4 regions of the Streptomyces colwelliae genome follow, and region 1 is predicted to be linked to each of the others. Evidence: riboswitches for the same ligand, from Rfam matches in the RefSeq annotation. Region 1 holds a riboswitch; each other region holds the start of a gene.
The links. Region 1 has a riboswitch for cyclic di-AMP ahead of ACNFOC_RS00790 (C40 family peptidase). Riboswitches for the same ligand answer to the same signal wherever they lie in the genome.
Positions count from the first base shown of each region.

Region 2: another riboswitch for cyclic di-AMP. It lies ahead of ACNFOC_RS15215 (M23 family metallopeptidase); the one in region 1 lies ahead of ACNFOC_RS00790 (C40 family peptidase).
Region 3: another riboswitch for cyclic di-AMP. It lies ahead of ACNFOC_RS27015 (M23 family metallopeptidase); the one in region 1 lies ahead of ACNFOC_RS00790 (C40 family peptidase).
Region 4: another riboswitch for cyclic di-AMP. It lies ahead of ACNFOC_RS27190 (C40 family peptidase); the one in region 1 lies ahead of ACNFOC_RS00790 (C40 family peptidase).

Region 1 is NZ_JBLTJC010000002.1:49,507-53,711, reverse strand. Features, by position in the region: gene ACNFOC_RS00795 (DUF1996 domain-containing protein) at 1-1,404, opposite strand, end outside; cyclic di-AMP (ydaO/yuaA leader) riboswitch at 1,752-1,925, shown strand; gene ACNFOC_RS00790 (C40 family peptidase) at 1,934-3,565, shown strand; gene ACNFOC_RS00785 (hypothetical protein) at 3,769-4,205, shown strand, end outside.
Region 2 is NZ_JBLTJC010000060.1:7,397-11,601, reverse strand. Features, by position in the region: gene ACNFOC_RS15220 (alpha-galactosidase) at 1-1,496, shown strand, start outside; cyclic di-AMP (ydaO/yuaA leader) riboswitch at 1,800-1,962, shown strand; gene ACNFOC_RS15215 (M23 family metallopeptidase) at 1,967-2,917, shown strand; gene ACNFOC_RS15210 (SGNH/GDSL hydrolase family protein) at 3,159-3,944, shown strand.
Region 3 is NZ_JBLTJC010000141.1:4,746-8,950, reverse strand. Features, by position in the region: gene ACNFOC_RS27025 (HPr family phosphocarrier protein) at 1-69, shown strand, start outside; gene ACNFOC_RS27020 (GntR family transcriptional regulator) at 231-926, opposite strand; gene ACNFOC_RS27015 (M23 family metallopeptidase) at 1,114-1,869, opposite strand; cyclic di-AMP (ydaO/yuaA leader) riboswitch at 1,883-2,044, opposite strand; gene ACNFOC_RS27010 (M16 family metallopeptidase) at 2,259-3,647, opposite strand; gene ACNFOC_RS27005 (M16 family metallopeptidase) at 3,644-4,205, opposite strand, start outside.
Region 4 is NZ_JBLTJC010000142.1:16,462-20,666, reverse strand. Features, by position in the region: gene ACNFOC_RS27200 (ATP-dependent Clp protease proteolytic subunit) at 2-637, shown strand; gene ACNFOC_RS27195 (hypothetical protein) at 645-953, shown strand; cyclic di-AMP (ydaO/yuaA leader) riboswitch at 1,293-1,472, shown strand; gene ACNFOC_RS27190 (C40 family peptidase) at 1,476-1,949, shown strand; gene ACNFOC_RS27185 (ATP-binding protein) at 2,035-2,493, opposite strand; gene ACNFOC_RS27180 (helix-turn-helix domain-containing protein) at 2,706-3,575, shown strand; gene ACNFOC_RS27175 (DUF397 domain-containing protein) at 3,585-3,809, shown strand; gene ACNFOC_RS27170 (8-amino-7-oxononanoate synthase) at 3,851-4,205, opposite strand, start outside.

The DNA.
Region 1 (4,205 bases):
CTCGTCGAAGACGTTGATGAAGTCGCCGTGGTCGGTGACGGGCTTGTGCTGCTGCTCGGGGAAGGAGTCCACCGCGAACAGCGGGGTCGTCTTGCCGCCGTCCTGGAGGCTCGGCGCGTCGACGTCGTAGACGATCCGCTGTACCAGCTGCGGGATGGCCTCGAAGCCCGCCGGGCAGGAGCCGTCGGCGGCCTCGAAGGCCACGTGGGTGCGGTGGTTGGCGCTGTCGATGTTGCGGCCGTCCCAGCAGCTCTGGAACTTGAAGGTGCGCACCACGTCGCTGCCCGCCGGGCACAGCGGGTACTTGTCCTTGAGCTGCCGGTCCTCGAACCCGGTGCAGCTCCAGGAGGCGTTGGCGTTGGCCGGGCCGTTGACGAAGGCCTTGGCGTCGCCGGTGATGATGCGCAGGAGGCGCGGCATCTCGACGACCTTGCTCTTCGGGTTGCCCACGAACGTCAGCGTGGCCGCCTTCGCGGTGACGATCTCACCGGAGTTGCCCTCGGTGCCGCCGCCGGGCTTGTCGGCGTCCTGCTCCTGCTTGCCGTTCTGGAGGCGCAACACGGGCCAGTAGTAGGTGGACTTGTCGCCCGGGTTCTCGCAGCTCGTGTCGGCCTTCGCGAGATCGTCGTCGCTGGCGAAGGCGTTGTTGGACTGGTTGCCGATGTAGTCGTGGAAGTGGTGAGCGCCGTTGGTGACTCCGGGCGCGACGATCACGTTGTCGGAGTTGAACAGGCCGTTCTCGTTCACCCCGCACGCGGTGACGAACGTGCCGCGGGAGGCGTCGGCCTGGTCCTGCGGAGCGTTCACGTTGGGCTGTACGGAGGTGATGTCCGCGTAGTCCGAGGCGACGGGCCCATTGGTGGACTGCTGGCCGCCCTGCTGATCCTGGCCGTCGCCCTGCTGCTGGTCCTGGCCGCCCTGGTCGTCGCCGCTGCCGTCCTGGTCGCCGCTCTGATCGCCGTTCTGGTCGCCGTTCGTGGGAGCGATCAGGGTGCAGCCGGCGAGTGCGTCGAGGCCCTCCGGGCGGTCCCCGACCCGCGCGATGGCGTCGTCGATCCGTCCGATGGTCGCGGCGCGCTTCTCCTTCAACGGATTCATGATCGCGTTGTCGGCGAAGGAGGCGTCCTGGCGTATGGACTCCGCCGAGTCCTTCAGTTTCTGGTAGGCCTCGGTTATCTGCTGGTCCAGAAGCGCGAGTTGGGTGTCGACCTCGGTCTTCGCCTCGTCGGGGACCGTTGTCAACTGGGTGCCGATGTCCGGGCAGTCGATCGTGGCGCCGTCCGATGCCGCATCCGGAGAGCCTTGTTGGGCAGCATCACCGCCCCAACCCCCTTCGGACGCCGACGCGTAGACGTTCGCCGCCACCAGTCCTCCGCCGCCCAGCATCAGGGCGACTGCTGCCATCGTCGCGCGTCGTGCGCCTGTGGGGCGTCTGCGCGTGTTGCGTGCCAAGGAAGTTGCTCCTACACGTATCGGTCGGCCCGGATCGTCCCGGCATGGAAATCCCCCGTCCCAATACGGAGCCGGGTGCCGCTGTGTTCAACCGTCCCAAAAATTCATAGCGACCTCATATGGATCACCCGGCCCGGTGAGCCCATGAACGCTCGATGCACCCAGGTGAAGTGTCTGAGCGAGGTAAAGGTCACAAAAACGTATCGGACATATCGCGCTTCAACCTTCACACGAGGCACACACGTTGGCTAAGTTGACGCTCAGACCGTACGACCTACTCCGGCGATCAGCGCCGGGCCGCACGGTTTGCGCCGAGTCCGGTGTGTCGCTCGCGACAGCCGGAGCCGAGGACCCAACCGACTTGGGGTGAATCGGCCCAACTGCCTCTCCGGGCAAGGGTCGTAGGGCAATCCTTCCGTGATCGGCCGCCCGAACCCGACAGCTAACTCGGTAGGCGCGTTACGGAAGGAGCACGTCTGCCATGCCGGCAGAACGAAGTACGCGCACCGGAGGCAGTGGCCCCACCGTGGACGACCGACCCAGCCGTGACGAAGTCCAGCGGCGGATCAACTCCCTTTACGACAGGGCCGAGACGGCCACCGGAAACTACAACGCCACACGCAAGATGTCCGGCGCTCCACGCCAGCGTGCCGAGCCCCGTCCCAGCGCGTCGCGTCCTTCCGATCCCGCCCAGGACGCCGTCACCCGGCAGTTGTTCGACCGCGCTCGCGCCCAAGTGGGCCCGACCGTACCGGCGAAACTGCCGCCCGGCAGGACTCCCGCCCGCTCGGCGGCACCCCGGCCCGAGCGGTCCGAGCGACGGCCCGAGCCCGAGGGCGGCGCCCGAGCGCTCGATGCGCAGCCCAGCCGCGCCGTGGCCGAACTGACCGTGGGGACCACCGCACCGGAGCTCGCCGCCCCGCAACTCGCGGCGCCTGTCGCGGAGTTGACGGCCGGACCCATCGCCACGCTGCCGCCCGCCGCACCGCAGACACCCCAGTTGCCTCAGGTGCAGCAGATGCAGCAGATGCAGCAGATGGCTCAGATGCCCCAGGCCACCGTCCTCGACCTGCCGCCCGTGCCCGCGATCGAAGTGCCGCCCACGCCCGCCGTGGAACCGCAGCAGTTCGCCGTCGCGGCCGCCCCGGCGCCGGCCTTCGACCCGCTCACCGCGGACCTGGAGCTGCTCCCGTACATCGCCGCTCCGCGCACCGAACCGGCCCCGGCGATGGCTACTTGGCCGCCCTCGGAGACGAGCTTGTCCGCCCCGGAGACGACGTGGTCGACCGGGTCGATGCCCATGGTCCCCGAACAGCAGATGTGGTCGACCGGGCAGATGCCCGTCGTGGCCGAGCAACAGGCCTGGTCCACGGGGCAGATGCCCATCGTGCCCCAGCAACAGGCCTGGTCGACCGGGCAGGTTCCCATGGCGACCGAGCAGCCTACCTGGTCCACCGGGCAGTTCCCTGTGGTTGCCGAGCAACCCGCCTGGTCCACCGGGCAGATTCCGATGGTGCCCCAGCAGCCCACCGGGTACACCACGCCGGAGCCGGACTGGCGCCCGCCGCAGCAGGAGTGGCAGCCGGCCCCGCCCGCCGCCGAGGTCTCCTTCGCCGCGGCCCCGGCCGTCGCTCCCGAGTTCACCCTGCCCACGGCTCCGACGATGCCCCCGGAGATCATTCTCCCCGCGGCCCCGACCATCAGCCCGGCACCCGCCGCGGCCGTACCCGCCGCACCGCAGGACCCCAGCACGCTCAGCAAGACCAGCGCCGCGCTCGCCTTCGCCCGCGCACAGATCGGCAGGCCGTGCCTGTGGGGCGCGGCGGGACCGGACGCCTACGACTGCTCCAGCCTCACCCAGGCCGCCTGGAAGGCCGCGGGCGTCCTCCTCCCGCGCACCGCCCAGGAACAGTCGGGCGCCGGCGCCCTCGTCCCGCTCACGGACATCCGCCCCGGCGACCTGATCTTCTTCTACGACAGCATCGACCACGTCGGCCTCTACACCGGCAACGGCCTGATGATCCACGCGCCGAGCCCGGGTACGCCGATACGCGAGGAGTCGATCTTCTACGCCGGTGCCGCCGCCATCCGGGGCGCCGTACGGCCCGCCTGATCCGATCGGGGCCGGGCATTTCCCGGCCCTGACCGCACACCCCGCGACACTCCCGGCCAACCGCCTCGTTGATCCGTACGAGTGGTGCATCCTGGGGCACGGTCGTAGCGTCGACAGAGACACGACGACCGTGCCCCGGCAGGCGGGCCCACCGCCGGTGCGGGTGCGGGGCGACGAGGACGAACAGGCGGCCGGGAGCGGACATGTACAAACACACCATGGTCGGAATCGTCACGCTCTGTGCCGCAGCCCTGCTCGGGCCGACCGTCGGTACGTCGTCGGCGGCCCCGACCGCGGTGCCGGTGGCGGCCCACCGGCAGCTCCAGGATCCCGTGCTCGTCGACTGTCTGTGGCACCCCGAGGTGCGCCCCACCGACTTCATGCTCGCCTGCGGCGACGGCAACAGCCGCCTCGCGTCGCTGCGTTGGACGTCCTGGAACGCCGACTCCGCGACGGCGACGGGCGTCAACTGGGTGAACGACTGCAAGCCCTATTGCGCGGTGGGCAAGTTCCACTCGTTCCCGGTGACCGTCCGGCTCGACTCCGCGCAGACCTGGAAGCGGCATCCGCAGGTGCGGCAGTACGGCGAGATCACCCTGACGTACCCCGGCGCGAGGCCGGACAAGTTCCAGCACACCGT
Region 2 (4,205 bases), on a different contig from region 1:
CCGGGCACCAGCACCTGCCCTGGGTCGCCCTCGACACCGACGCGACCGAGGAGCGCGGCGAGGTCTACGGCTGTGCACTCGGCTGGTCGGGGTCCTGGCGGATCGCCGTGGCCCAACTCCCGGACGCGCGCGTGCAGATCACCGGCGGCGCCGGGTACGACGACTCCGGGCTGCTGCTCCTGGCGCCGGGGGAGTCCTTCACGACCCCCGTCTTCGCCGGACTGTGGAGCGACGCCGGGTTCGGCGGCGCCAGCCGCACCTGGCACGCCTACCAGCGGACGTATGTCATCCCGGACGCGGACCAGGACCGGCCGGTGCTCTACAACTCCTGGGAGGCCACGCAGTTCGACATCTCCGAGGAGCAGCAGGAGACGCTCGCGCGGCGCGCGGCGGCTGTCGGGGTCGAGCTGTTCGTGGTCGACGACGGCTGGTTCGGGAAGCGCACCAGCGACCGTGCCGGGCTCGGTGACTGGACCCCCAACCCGGACCGCTTCCCCGCCGGCCTCAAGCCCCTCGCCGACCGTGTCCACGCGCTGGGCATGCAGTTCGGCATCTGGGTCGAGCCCGAGATGGTCAACGCGGACAGCGACCTGTACCGCGCGCACCCCGACTGGGTGCAGTACCAAGAGGGGCGAAAGCGGACGGAGTTCCGCAATCAGCTCGTCCTCAACCTGGCCCGCGAGGACGTCCAGGAGTACCTCTGGGAGCAGCTCGACGGGCTGCTCTCCAGTGCGCCGATCGACTACGTGAAGTGGGACTTCAACCGCTGCTTCACGGATGCCGGGTGGCCCGGTGACGCCTATCCGCAGCGCCTCTGGGTCGACCACGTGCGCGCCCTGTATGCCCTGTTCGACCGGTTGCGGGCTGCCCACCCGGGAGTTGCCTTCGAGTCGTGCTCGGGCGGCGGCGGCCGGATCGACCTCGGCATCATGAGCCGCACGGACCAGGTGTGGACCTCGGACAACACCGACCCGCTCGACCGGCTCGCCATCCAGCACGGCTTCAGCCAGATCCACCCCGCGCGCGTGATGGCCGCCTGGGTCACCGACAGCCCGAACACCCAGCTCAACGACCGGGTCAGCAGCCTGCGTTTCCGGTTCGTGAGCGCCATGGCCGGAGTGCTCGGGGTGGGCGGCGACCTCTCGGAGTGGACCGAGGAGGAACTTGCCGAGGCCCGCCGGTGGGTGGACCTCTACAAGGAGATCCGGCCGCTCGTCCAGCACGGCGACCTCCACCGGCTGCGCCCGCCGCGCGGCGGACTGAGTGCCGTGCAGTACGTGCGCGGCGATGAGACCGTCGTCCTCGCCCTGCTCCAGGCGCAGCACTACGGCGAGCCGCTGCCGGCGCTCCGGCTGCGCGGGCTCGACCCGACGGCATCGTACGAATGCCTCGAAACGGGCGAAGTGCACCGGGGTGCCGTCCTGTTGCACCACGGGCTGCGGACCGGGCTGCGCGGTGACCTTGATGCGACGGTTCTCCGCCTCCGTCGCATCTGATCCCTCTGTCCCAATTGCTGCCTTCGTTCCAACTCGCTCTGGAATAAAGGAACCTGAGAGTTGCGTACGTGAGCAGCGTCATATTCGTGACCGTGCGTCGTTCGTCATGTTCACGTAATTGGCGTGCTTTTGCAGGGGAATTGAGGGGTTGAGTCCCGGGGGAATTCACGGAGGGTGACTGTGAATTCCCACAGGGACTCGCAAGGAACGCAAATCCGTGGAACCTCCTGCTTGTCCCTTTGCGTCTTCCTCGCTTACGTTCGCCACCAATCCGGACGGACGCCCAATCCTGCCGCCGACCGGACTCCGCACACACCCACCCGTATGCGGCAGGAGCGGGGGACCCGCAGGTAAGACGCCTGTTCCGGTCTCCGGAACGGGCTTGGGGTTTAGTCGCGACCAGCGCGCGGCCGGGCATCTCCAGCCCGCACCCGACAGCTCACCTCGCAGGCGCCGGAGAGGAATTCGTCATGCCCGCGAAGGGTAAGCACCGCCGCCCGAAGTCCCAGCGTTTCTCTCGCTCGATGGCCGTAGCCGGAACCGGCGGCGCCGCGCTCGCTCTTCCGCTCATGGGGGCCACCGGCGCCCATGCCGCGACCACGACTTCCGCTCCGGAAAAGGCAGTTCAGTCCGTTCCGGCGACCGAGAAGACGGTCACGGAGCAGGCTGCCGCGAAGACCGTCTCGAAGTCCTCGGGCGTCAAGACGTATTCGGTGAAGGCCGGCGACTGGCTCGCGAAGATCGCCGAGGAGCAGGACGTCACCGGCGGCTGGAAGAAGATCTACCAGGACAACCGCGAGGTCATCGGCGGCGACCCGTCGCTGATCCACCCGGGCCTGAAGCTCTCCCTCGGCGAGAAGGCCTCCACGGGCGGGACGAGCGGGACGGACACGACCAAGTCGTCCAACTCCTCCAAGTCGACCGGCTCTTCGTCTTCTTCGTCCTCGTCGTCCTCTTCCTCCTCGAAGAGCACTTCGGCTTCGCAGAGCGACGACAGCACGAGCACCTCCACCGGCTACACCCTCCCCGTGACCGGCGCCACCATCGGCACCGGCTACCACGTCGCGGGCAGCATGTGGTCCAGCGGCTACCACACCGGCGTCGACTTCGTCGTCCCGACCGGCACCACCATCAAGGCGGTCGCGGCGGGCACGGTCGTCTCCGCGTCCTACGACGGCGCGTACGGCAACGAGGTCGTCATCCGGCACGCGGACGGCGAGTACTCGCAGTACGCCCACATGTCGCAGCTGTCCGTCTCGGCCGGCCAGACCGTGACCGAGGGCCAGCAGATAGGCCTCTCCGGCGCGACCGGCAACGTGACCGGCCCGCACCTGCACTTCGAGATCCGGACCACGCCGTACTACGGCTCGGACGTGGACCCGGTCGCCTACCTCCGCTCGCACGGCGTCACCGTCGGCTGACACCAGGCCCCGACACCTGCCACACACCATCGAAGGCCGGACCCAGATCCTTGGGTCCGGCCTTCGGGCACAGCAGTTCCGGGGTCAACGCCCCTGATCAGAGACTTATTCCGACTTTGGACAACCCTTTACGAGTGGCTTATCTCACCGTCCGTCAACCCCTAATTACGATCGCGTAGGTCACACCCCAGGGTGAATTATGGTTGCCGTGGCTAACGATTCGAAGAGTGACAACAGATCAGTGATCGGGTCGTACGTGGCGGTGGGGGACAGCTTCACCGAGGGCGTCGGCGACCCAGGGCCCGACGGGGCGATGGTCGGCTGGGCCGACCGGTTCGCGGTACTGCTCGCGGACCGGCGGCCCGAGGGCGACTTCGAGTACGCCAACCTCGCGGTGCGCGGCAAGCTGCTCGACCAGATCGTGGCCGACCAGCTCACCCGGGCCAAGGAGATCGGCCCGGACCTGGTCTCCTTCTGCGCCGGCGGCAACGACATCATCCGTCCCGGTACCGACCCCGACGAGGTCGCCGAGCGCTTCGAACGCGCGGTCGCCGACCTCACCGGAGCCGTCGGCACCGTCATGGTGACGACCGGCTTCGACACCCGCGGCGTCCCCGTGCTCAAGCATCTGCGCGGCAAGATCGCCACCTACAACGGACATGTGCGGGCCATCGCCGACCGCTATGGCTGCCCGGTGCTCGACCTGTGGTCCCTGAAGACGGTTCAGGACCGGCGGGCCTGGGACGGCGACCGGCTCCACCTCTCTCCCGAGGGGCACACGCGCGTGGCGCTCCGCGCCGGTCAGGTCCTCGGTGTCGAGGTTCCGGCCGACCCGGACCAGCCCTGGCCGCCGCTGCCGCCGCGCGGCCCGCTCGACATCCGGCGCGACGACGTGCACTGGGCGCGCGAGTACCTGGTGCCGTGGATCGGACGCCGGCTCCGGGGCGAGTCCTCGGGAGACCACGTCGAGGCGAAGGGCGCGCTGTCTCCGGACGACATCAAGATGCGGATCGAGCGGGTGGCCTGAAGGGGTGAGCGGGTTACCGGGTCACAGGGTGGCGGGTGCGGTCGCCGCGCCAGGGGTGCTACGTCGTCGTACGTCCCGGTGCGGTCGGTCCGCCCTGCTCCACCGGTGAGGTGACCGCGCGGGAGTGGTGTACGGCGGTGGACGGACCGGGGTGCTGACATGACCCCGAACCTTCCCCGGCTGCCGGAAGGGTCCCGCCCGCATGCCCGCACCCACCCGTAGACCCGATCGATCCGCACGCGCACGCGTGGCCGTGCCGTT
Region 3 (4,205 bases), on a different contig from region 1:
GACGCGGCCCTCGACCGCCTGGCGAAGCTGGTCGCGGAGGGCCTTGAAGAACTCCCCGAGACCGTCTGACAACCCCGCAATTGACGGTCGCGGTGCTTTTCGCCCAAAAACGATCCACCGCAACCTCGAAGGGCTCGTCCGAATTACCGGGCGAGCCCTTCGTAATTTCCACTTACGGGCAGCATAAATAATCCCCCGCGAATTACCTCTCTTTGTATACGGCGCCCGTGTTAATGCCGCAGACCCGACATGTTTACGGGAGGTTGCGAAGTCCTCACACGCTCCGTGCCGTTCGCGCCGCCGGGAAAGCGCAGCCGGTGCGCGGTGCCCGCGCGCTCGGTGTGCAGGGCGGTGATCGCCCGCGCGCGCTCGCCGTCGCCGCGCGCCACCGCGTCCACGATGGCCCCGTGCTCGGCCCAGGACTCCACGGGGTTGGCCGGTGCGTCCACCGCGTACATCCAGGCGATCTTGTGCCGCAGCTGGGTCAGCATCGAGGTCAGCGCGGGGCTCCCGGAGGCCTGTGCCAGCGTCTCGTGGAACCAGCTGCCCAGGGAGCGCAGATCCTCGCTGTTGCCCCTCCTGGCGCGCTCCTGGCCCAGCCTGACGAGGCCGCGCAGCACCTTGAGGTGGGCCTCGGTGCGCCGCTGGGCGGCCCGCGAGGCGCCGAGCGGCTCCAGCAGCATCCGCATCTCCAGCAGGTCGGCGGCCTCCTGCTCGGTCGGTTCCGCGACGCACGCGCCCGCGTGCCGCCGGGTCACCACGAACCCCTCGGCCTCCAGCGTGCGCAAGGCCTCCCGGACGGGGACGCGCGAGACCCCGTACCGGCGCGCGAGGAGTTCCTCCGTGAGACGGCTGCCGCGCTCGTAGACACCGGCGACGATGTCGTCCCGGATCGCCGTGCATACCGAGTGCGCCGGAATACGCATGTCCGACCTCCGCCTTAATCCCCGTGAAACGTCGACGATTGACGTGTGTTCCGTGACTCTATTGCAATGAGCGGGAATTTCCGATGGCGGGCCGGAATCCATGGATATTTTTTGGACAGGAGGGCTCCGGAAACGCCGAAAGCCCCGGCCGGCGAGCCAGGGCTTCGGGAAGTGCGGCGCCGTGTCGTCAGACGTTCACGCCGTGCTTGCGGAGGTAGGCGACGGGGTCGACGTCGGAGCCGTACTCGGCGGTCGTGCGGGCCTCGAAGTGGAGGTGCGGTCCGGTGACGTTGCCTGTCGCCCCGGAGAGGCCTATCTGCTCGCCCGGGGTGACCGTCTGGCCGACGGAGACACCGATGGACGACAGGTGGCCGTACATGGTGTACATGCCGTCGGCCATCTTGATCACGACCTGGTTGCCGTACGAGCCTCCCCAGCCGGCCTCGACGACGGTGCCGGAGCCGACCGCGTGCACGGAGGTGCCGGTCGAGGCGTGGAAGTCGATGCCGGTGTGGGCACCGGAGGACCACAGGGAGCCGCCGGTCTTGTAGCCGGTGGAGACGTACGAGCCGGTGACCGGTGCGACGAAGGTGTTGAGCCTCTTGCGCTCGGCCGCGCGGGCGGCGCGTACCTCGGCCTCGCGCTCCGCCTTGGCCTGCGCGGCGGCCTTGGCCCGGGCGGTCTCCCTGGCCAGCGTTTCAGCGGCGGCCTGCTGCTGGGCGACGGCCTGGGCGTCGATCTTCTCGGCCACGGAGTCGCCCATGGCGACGACGGGGGTGAGACCGGTCTGTTCGGGGGCGGGCTCCGCGGCGAACGCGGGGGCGCTCGCGAGGGTACCGACGACGCCGGTGGTGGTGAGGGCCGCGACACTCGCGACACGAACGGTGGTGCGATGGGTCCGGCTCGGGCGACGGTGCTTCCCGGTGGCGCGGGTGAACGCCATGGAGTGGCTGGTCCTTTCCTTCCTTCTCGCCTACCGGGTTAGCTGACGGGTTCGGAGCAGGAAGGTCTCCTACGGACCCCCTCGCTGGGCGCGGGCGTCCGATTCACCCCAGGGACACTTGTGGGTCCCCGGCTCCCCTGGCTCGCGCCGTACGGGGACTCGGCGATGACTGTCCGGTGCCACGAGTGCGGCGCGGTGCCTGACGGACAGCCGGACCGACGCTAAGGGGGGCAACTTTCAATCCCCAAACGGATCACGGTTTTTGTTGCACATGCCACAGGGCAGACAGGCAACCTCTCCCCCAATTCGGACATTAGGGGGCCCTGATGACTCTTCAGTCACCAGGGCCCCCACACGCGCGTGCCGCCGATCGGCTCTCTACTTGTCGTCTACTCGGCCGGGACGACGGTCACTTCGCCGATGCCGAGAGCCTCGACGGGCTCCTTGATCTGCTCCGCGTCGCCGACCAGGATCGTCACCAGACGGTCCACCGGGAAGGCGTTCACGACCGCCGCGGTGGCCTCCACGGTGCCGGTCGCGGCGAGCTGCTGGTACAGCGTCGCCTGGTAGTCGTCGGGCAGGTACTGCTCGACCTGGTCGGCCAGCGTGCTGGCGACGGCCGCGGCGGTCTCGTACTTGAGCGGCGCCACCCCGACGAGGTTCTGTACGGCGATGTCCCGCTCGGGGTCGGTGAGTCCGCCCTCGGCGAGCTTGCGCAGCACGGTCCACAGGTCGTCCAGCGCGGGACCGGTGTTCGGGGTGTCCACGGAGCCGCTGATGGCGAGCATCGAGGCGCCCGTGCCGTCGGGTGCCGAACGCAGCACCTGGCCGAACGCCCGCACACCGTAGGTGTAGCCCTTCTCCTCGCGCAGGACGCGGTCCAGGCGGGAGGTGAGGGTGCCGCCGAGGCAGTACGTGCCGAGCACCTGCGCGGGCCACACGCGGTCGTGCCGGTCGGCGCCGACGCGGCCGATGAGCAGCTGCGTCTGGACGGCGCCGGGACGGTGCACGATCACGACCCGCCCGGTGTCGTCGGCGGTCACCGGCGGCACGGGACGCGGCTGGGCGGTGGAGCCCGTCCACGAGCCCAGGGTGTCGGCGAGCAGCGCGTCCAGGTCGATGCCGGTGAGGTCGCCGACGACCACGACGGTGGCCGTCGCGGGGCGGACGTGCCGGTCGTAGAAGGCGCGTACGGCCCCGGAGTCGATCTTCTGGACGGTCTCCTCGGTGCCCTGGCGCGGGCGCGACATGCGCGAGGTCGCCGGGAACAGCTCCTTGGAGAGCTCCTTGGCCGCGCGGCGGGACGGGTTGGCCGTCTCGTGCGGGATCTCGTCGAGGCGGTTGCGGACCAGCCGCTCGACCTCGCTGTCCGCGAAGGCGGGCGCCCGCAGCGCGTCCGACAGCAGACCGAGCCCCTTGGCCAGACGCGAGGCCGGGACCTCCAGGCTCAGGCGCAGCCCGGGGTGGTCGGCGTGTGCGTCGAGGGTGGCGCCGGAGCGCTCCAGCTCGGCGGCGAACTCTTCGGCGGAGTGCTTGTCGGTGCCCTCGGAGAAGGCCCGCGCGGTGATCGTGGCGACACCGTCCAGGCCGGCCGGTTCGGCCTCCAGGGGCGCGTCCAGGAGCACCTCGACGGCGACGACCTGCTGGCCGGGGCGGTGGCAGCGCAGCACGGTCAGGCCGTTGCCGAGCGTCCCGCGCTCCGGGGCCGGGAAGGCCCACGGCCTGGCCTCGCCGGCCTGGGGCTGCGGGTGGAATTCCATCGTGGCGAGCTCGGTCACTTGGCCGCCTCCTCGTTCTCGTCGCCGGCTTCTGCTTCGTCATCCTCGTCCGCGATGGGCTCGTACACGAGCACCGCGCGGTTGTCGGGGCGCAGTCGGGCCTTGGCGACCACCTGCACCTCCTCCGCCGTCACGTCCAGGACGCGCTGTACGGCGGTCAGGGCGAGCTGCGGGTCGCCGAACAGGACGGCGTACCGGCACAGTTCGTCCGCGCGGCCCGCGACCGTGCCGAGACGGTCCAGCCACTCGCGCTCCAACTGGGCCTGGGCGCGCTCCATTTCCTCGGCCGTGGGGCCCTCCTCGGCGAACCGGGCGAGCTCCTCGTCGATGGCGGCCTCGATGACGGGCACCTCGACGTCCCCGGACGTCTTGACGTCCAGCCACCCCAAGGAGGGCGCTCCGGCCAGCCGCAGCAGGCCGAAGCCCGCCGCAACGGCCGTACGGTCGCGCCGTACAAGGCGGTTGTAGAGGAGCGAGGACTCGCCGCCGCCGAGGATGGTGAGGGCGAGGTCGGCCGCGTCGGACTCGCGCGTGCCGTCGTTCGGCAGGCGGTAGGCG
Region 4 (4,205 bases), on a different contig from region 1:
CATGACCCGACCGTCCGCCCGCCACGTCCTGCCCGAGTTCACCGAGCGCACCAGCGCCGGCCACCGGACACTCGACCCGTACTCGAAGCTGCTGGAGGAGCGGATCGTCTTTCTCGGGACGCCGATCGACGACATCTCGGCGAACGATGTGATGGCCCAGTTCATGCACCTCGAGTACCAGGCACCGGACCGGGACATCGCGCTGTACATCAACTCGCCCGGCGGATCGTTCACCGCGATGTCGGCGATCTACGACACGTTGCGGTTCGTCACCTGTGACGTGGAGACGGTCTGCCTGGGCCAGGCCGGCACCTCCGCGGCGCTGCTGCTGGCGGCGGGCACCCCGGGTAAGCGGTCCGCGCTGCCGGGTGCGCGGGTGGTGCTCCACCAGCCCTCGTTCCCTGAGGCGATCCAGGGTCAGGCGAGTGATCTCGCCATCCAGGCAGAGGAGTTGGCGAGGACCCGGTCCCAACTGGAGGAGCTGCTCGCCCTGCACACGGGCCGGACGGTGGAGCAGGTGAGCGCGGACATCGAGCGGGACCGGATCATGGATGCCCAACAGGTCCTGGAATACGGGCTGGTGGACCGGATCGTGACGACCCGCAAGACCTCGCTCACCGAGCCGGGCGGGGAGTGAGCCGACGATGCTGCCGCCGGAACTGCCGCCGTTGCCCGCACTGACGCGCGCCGAGGGCGAGTTGATCGACCGTTATCTGGATGTGGCCGACCTGCTGGGCCGTATCAACCCGGCGCACCACGGTGACACGTACCGTGGTCTGAGGGCCGCTCAGGCGCTCGTGGCCAAGGCCACCGAGCTGCGGGACGCGCTGGCGCTGATGCACCAGCGGGGCGAGACCGAGCTGCACGCCCCCACCCTCGCGCGGGCGCTGCGCGTGCTGGACGGGGAGCGCCGCACGGCACGCGTCACCCTGCCCTCGCCCTCCGACAGTTGAGGGACGCGGAGCCGCCCTGGACCGTGTCGAAACGGGCCGAACGACGTACCCCCGATCGGCGTAGTCGCTCCTCCGTCCATGCGGCCGTCCGGGTTGCGCAACACGCGTAGCCCGAGGGCCGTATGAAGTGTTCCGGTGCTGGTCCGAGCGTCACACCCCCCTCAACACTCCCTCGAACACCGATGCGTTCAGCCGAACGGGTGAGTGGTGAGTAACCCCACAAATCCCCGGTTCCGTTGGGCTTTTCGGACATTCATAGGTGAAGATCCCTGTCTGACGACAAGACCCCGCCGCAGCGGCGGGGCGATCCGGGCGGACGCCGAGTCCTGCCGCCGCCCGGATGACAGGTCGACAGGATTGCATCGGCAGGAGTGGAGGACCCAAGCACGACGGGTCGCCGGGACGGTCACGCCATGACCGGGTCGAGCAGCCCTTGGGGTGAAGCCGCGTCAGCGGCCGGGCAACTTCGCCAGCCCGAATCCGACAGGTCATCCTTCACAGGCGGCTGACGAAGGGTTGCGCATGACTGCGCTCAATCGTGTCCCGTCGCTGATGGTCCGGGCCGGTACGGCCTCGGCCTTCGCCATCGCAGCTGTTGGCGGTTCCGTCGTGATACCAGGCGTCGCATCCGACGCCGCGGCCGCGACACCGGCGACGAAGGCACTCCAGGTCGCGGCGTCCAAGAAGGGCGCCCCGTACAGGTACGGGGCCACCGGACCGGGCCGCTTCGACTGCTCGGGGCTCACGCTGTACTCGTACAAGAAGGCAGGCAAGAAACTGCCCCGTACGGCGGCCCAGCAGTACAACAAGTCCCACCACATCTCGGCCAAGAGCCGCAAGGCCGGGGACCTCGTCTTCTTCCACTCGGGCTCCAGCGTCTACCACGTCGGCATCTACGCCGGTAAGGGAAAGATCTGGCACGCCCCGAAGACCGGGGACGTGGTGAGGCTGCAGAAGATCTGGACCAAGAGCGTCTGGTACGGCCGGGTCAAGTAGGGCCCGTCCGAATCTCCCGAGGGGGTGGCGGCCACCTGACAGGCCGCCACCCCCTCGGGTGTCCAGGGACGTTCACCACGCTGTTCTACGGCTCCTGCTGGCCCGCGGCCGTCACCGGCCGGGCCGGTACCGTCCAGGGCACCTCGATGGAGACCGTCTTGCCGCCCTCCAGGGTGGGCCGGACCTTGAGCTTTCCGCCGCACTCCGCGGTCAGCCAGCGAATGATCACCATGCCCCGGCCGTTGTCCTGCTGGACAGCGGCCGGCAGGCGTTTGGGGAACCGGGGATGGCTGTCGGTGACCCCGATACGCAGCCGTTCGTCACGCTCCAGCTCGATGTCCACCGTGAAGGTGGGTGACTGCCCGAAGGTGTGCTGTACGGCGTTGGTGGCGAGTTCGGAGACGATGAGGCGGATGGTGTCGGCGACCTCCGTGTCCGCCGGAAGCCCCCATTCCACCAGGGTTCCGACCACGTAGGTGCGGGCGGTGGAGACCGAGGCGGGATCGCTCGGCAGAGTGACGGATGCTTCCAGATGGTCTGCCATGGCGCGGTCGTCCCTTTCCCGCGGGACCGGTGTCCGACACGGAGCGGATGGTTCGAGTACGGTCCCGGACTGGTGCTTCTTCGCCAGACTGCCATTCCCGCGTCGGTAACGGTGCCGATCCACCAAGATATGCATATATCTGTCGCTCGAAGCGGTGAACTCTGCGACCCCAGACCGTATTTGGGCGGCTCGGAAGGAGTAAGGAGAAACCCATGCAGTACGGTCCCGCGGTGCGCCGCCGGAAACTGGGCGCGGAACTGCGCGCATTGCGTGCGGAGTCGGGGCTCACCAGTGGCGAGGCGGCCCGGCTGGTCGGCTGGCACCAGTCGAAGGTGAGCCGCATCGAGACCGGCGCGAGTGGCGTGAAACCGCCCGACGTCCGGTTACTCCTGGACGCCTACCAGGTCGGCGACCCACAACTTCGGGACATGCTGCTCGTGCTCGCGGGCTCCGACGACGGCGGCGGCCGGCACCACTGGTGGCACGCCTATCGCGGTGTACTGCCGCCCGCCTACCGGGACTTCATCAGTCTGGAGTCACAGGCCAGCGCGATCCGCACCCTGGAGACCTCGGTGGTCCCCGGGCTGCTCCAGACGCCCGAGTACGCCCGGGCGGTGACCCGGGCCGCCGTGGGAGGCCTCGACAACGACGGGCCCGAGCGGCTCGACGCGCTGGTGCAGGTGCGGCTGGCCAGGCAGGACGTGCTGCGCGCGGATCCGCCGCTGGCCCTGAGCGTGGTCCTCGACGAGGCGGTGCTACGGCGCGAGGTCGGCGGGCCGGGGGTGATGGCACGTCAGCTGGACCGGCTCGTGGAGGCCGCCCGGCTGCCCCAAGTGAGGCTTCAGGTACTGCCGTTCGCCGCAGGAGCACACATCGGCATCACCGGGCCTTTCGTTATCTTCTCCTTTCCGAGCACTTCTGATCTGGATGTGGTTGTTCTAGACCACTTGACGAGTAGCCTCTACCTCGAACGGAAAGAAGACCTAGAGGCCTACAGCGAGGCCTTCAACACCCTTCAGTTCCACGCCCTTTCGCCCGAGGATTCGTCGGATTACATCGCCGGGATAGGTGACGGCGCGTAAGGAGGCACCATGTCTGCACTGCCTCGGAACGTACCTTCCAGTTCTGAACTGTCCGGTGTGCGGTGGCTGCGCAGCAGCTACAGCACGGGAGCGAACAACTGCGTCGAGGCGGCACGTCCGCGCTCAGGCCCCCGCGCGGGGCTGCTCGGCGTACGCGACTCGAAGGACCCGCAAGGACCCGCCCTGCTCTTCTCCCCCGAGAGCTGGACGGGCTTCCTCAGCGCGTTCCACTGACCGATTCGGCCCTCAGCGACTCACGACCGTGTCACGCCGACTCATGGTCGCGTCTCGCCGATCACACGTACAGCGCGTTCGATCTCGGCCCCGGAGAGGTCCGCTCGGGCGGTCAGCCTGAGCCGTGAGATGCCGTCGGGCACGGAAGGAGGACGGAAGCAGCCCACGGCCAGCCCTGCCGTACGGCAGTCGGCCGCCCATTGCACGGCCGCCTCCGGGGACGGCGCACGCACCGACACCACGGCGGCGTCCGGACGTACCGCTTCCAGACCCGCGGCGGTGAGACGTGTGTGCAGCTCACTCGCCACGGCGCGGGCCCGGGCAGCCCGCTCGGGTTCGCGCCGCAGCAGGGTGAGCGCGGCCAGGGCCGCACCGGCCGCCGCGGGCGCCAGTCCC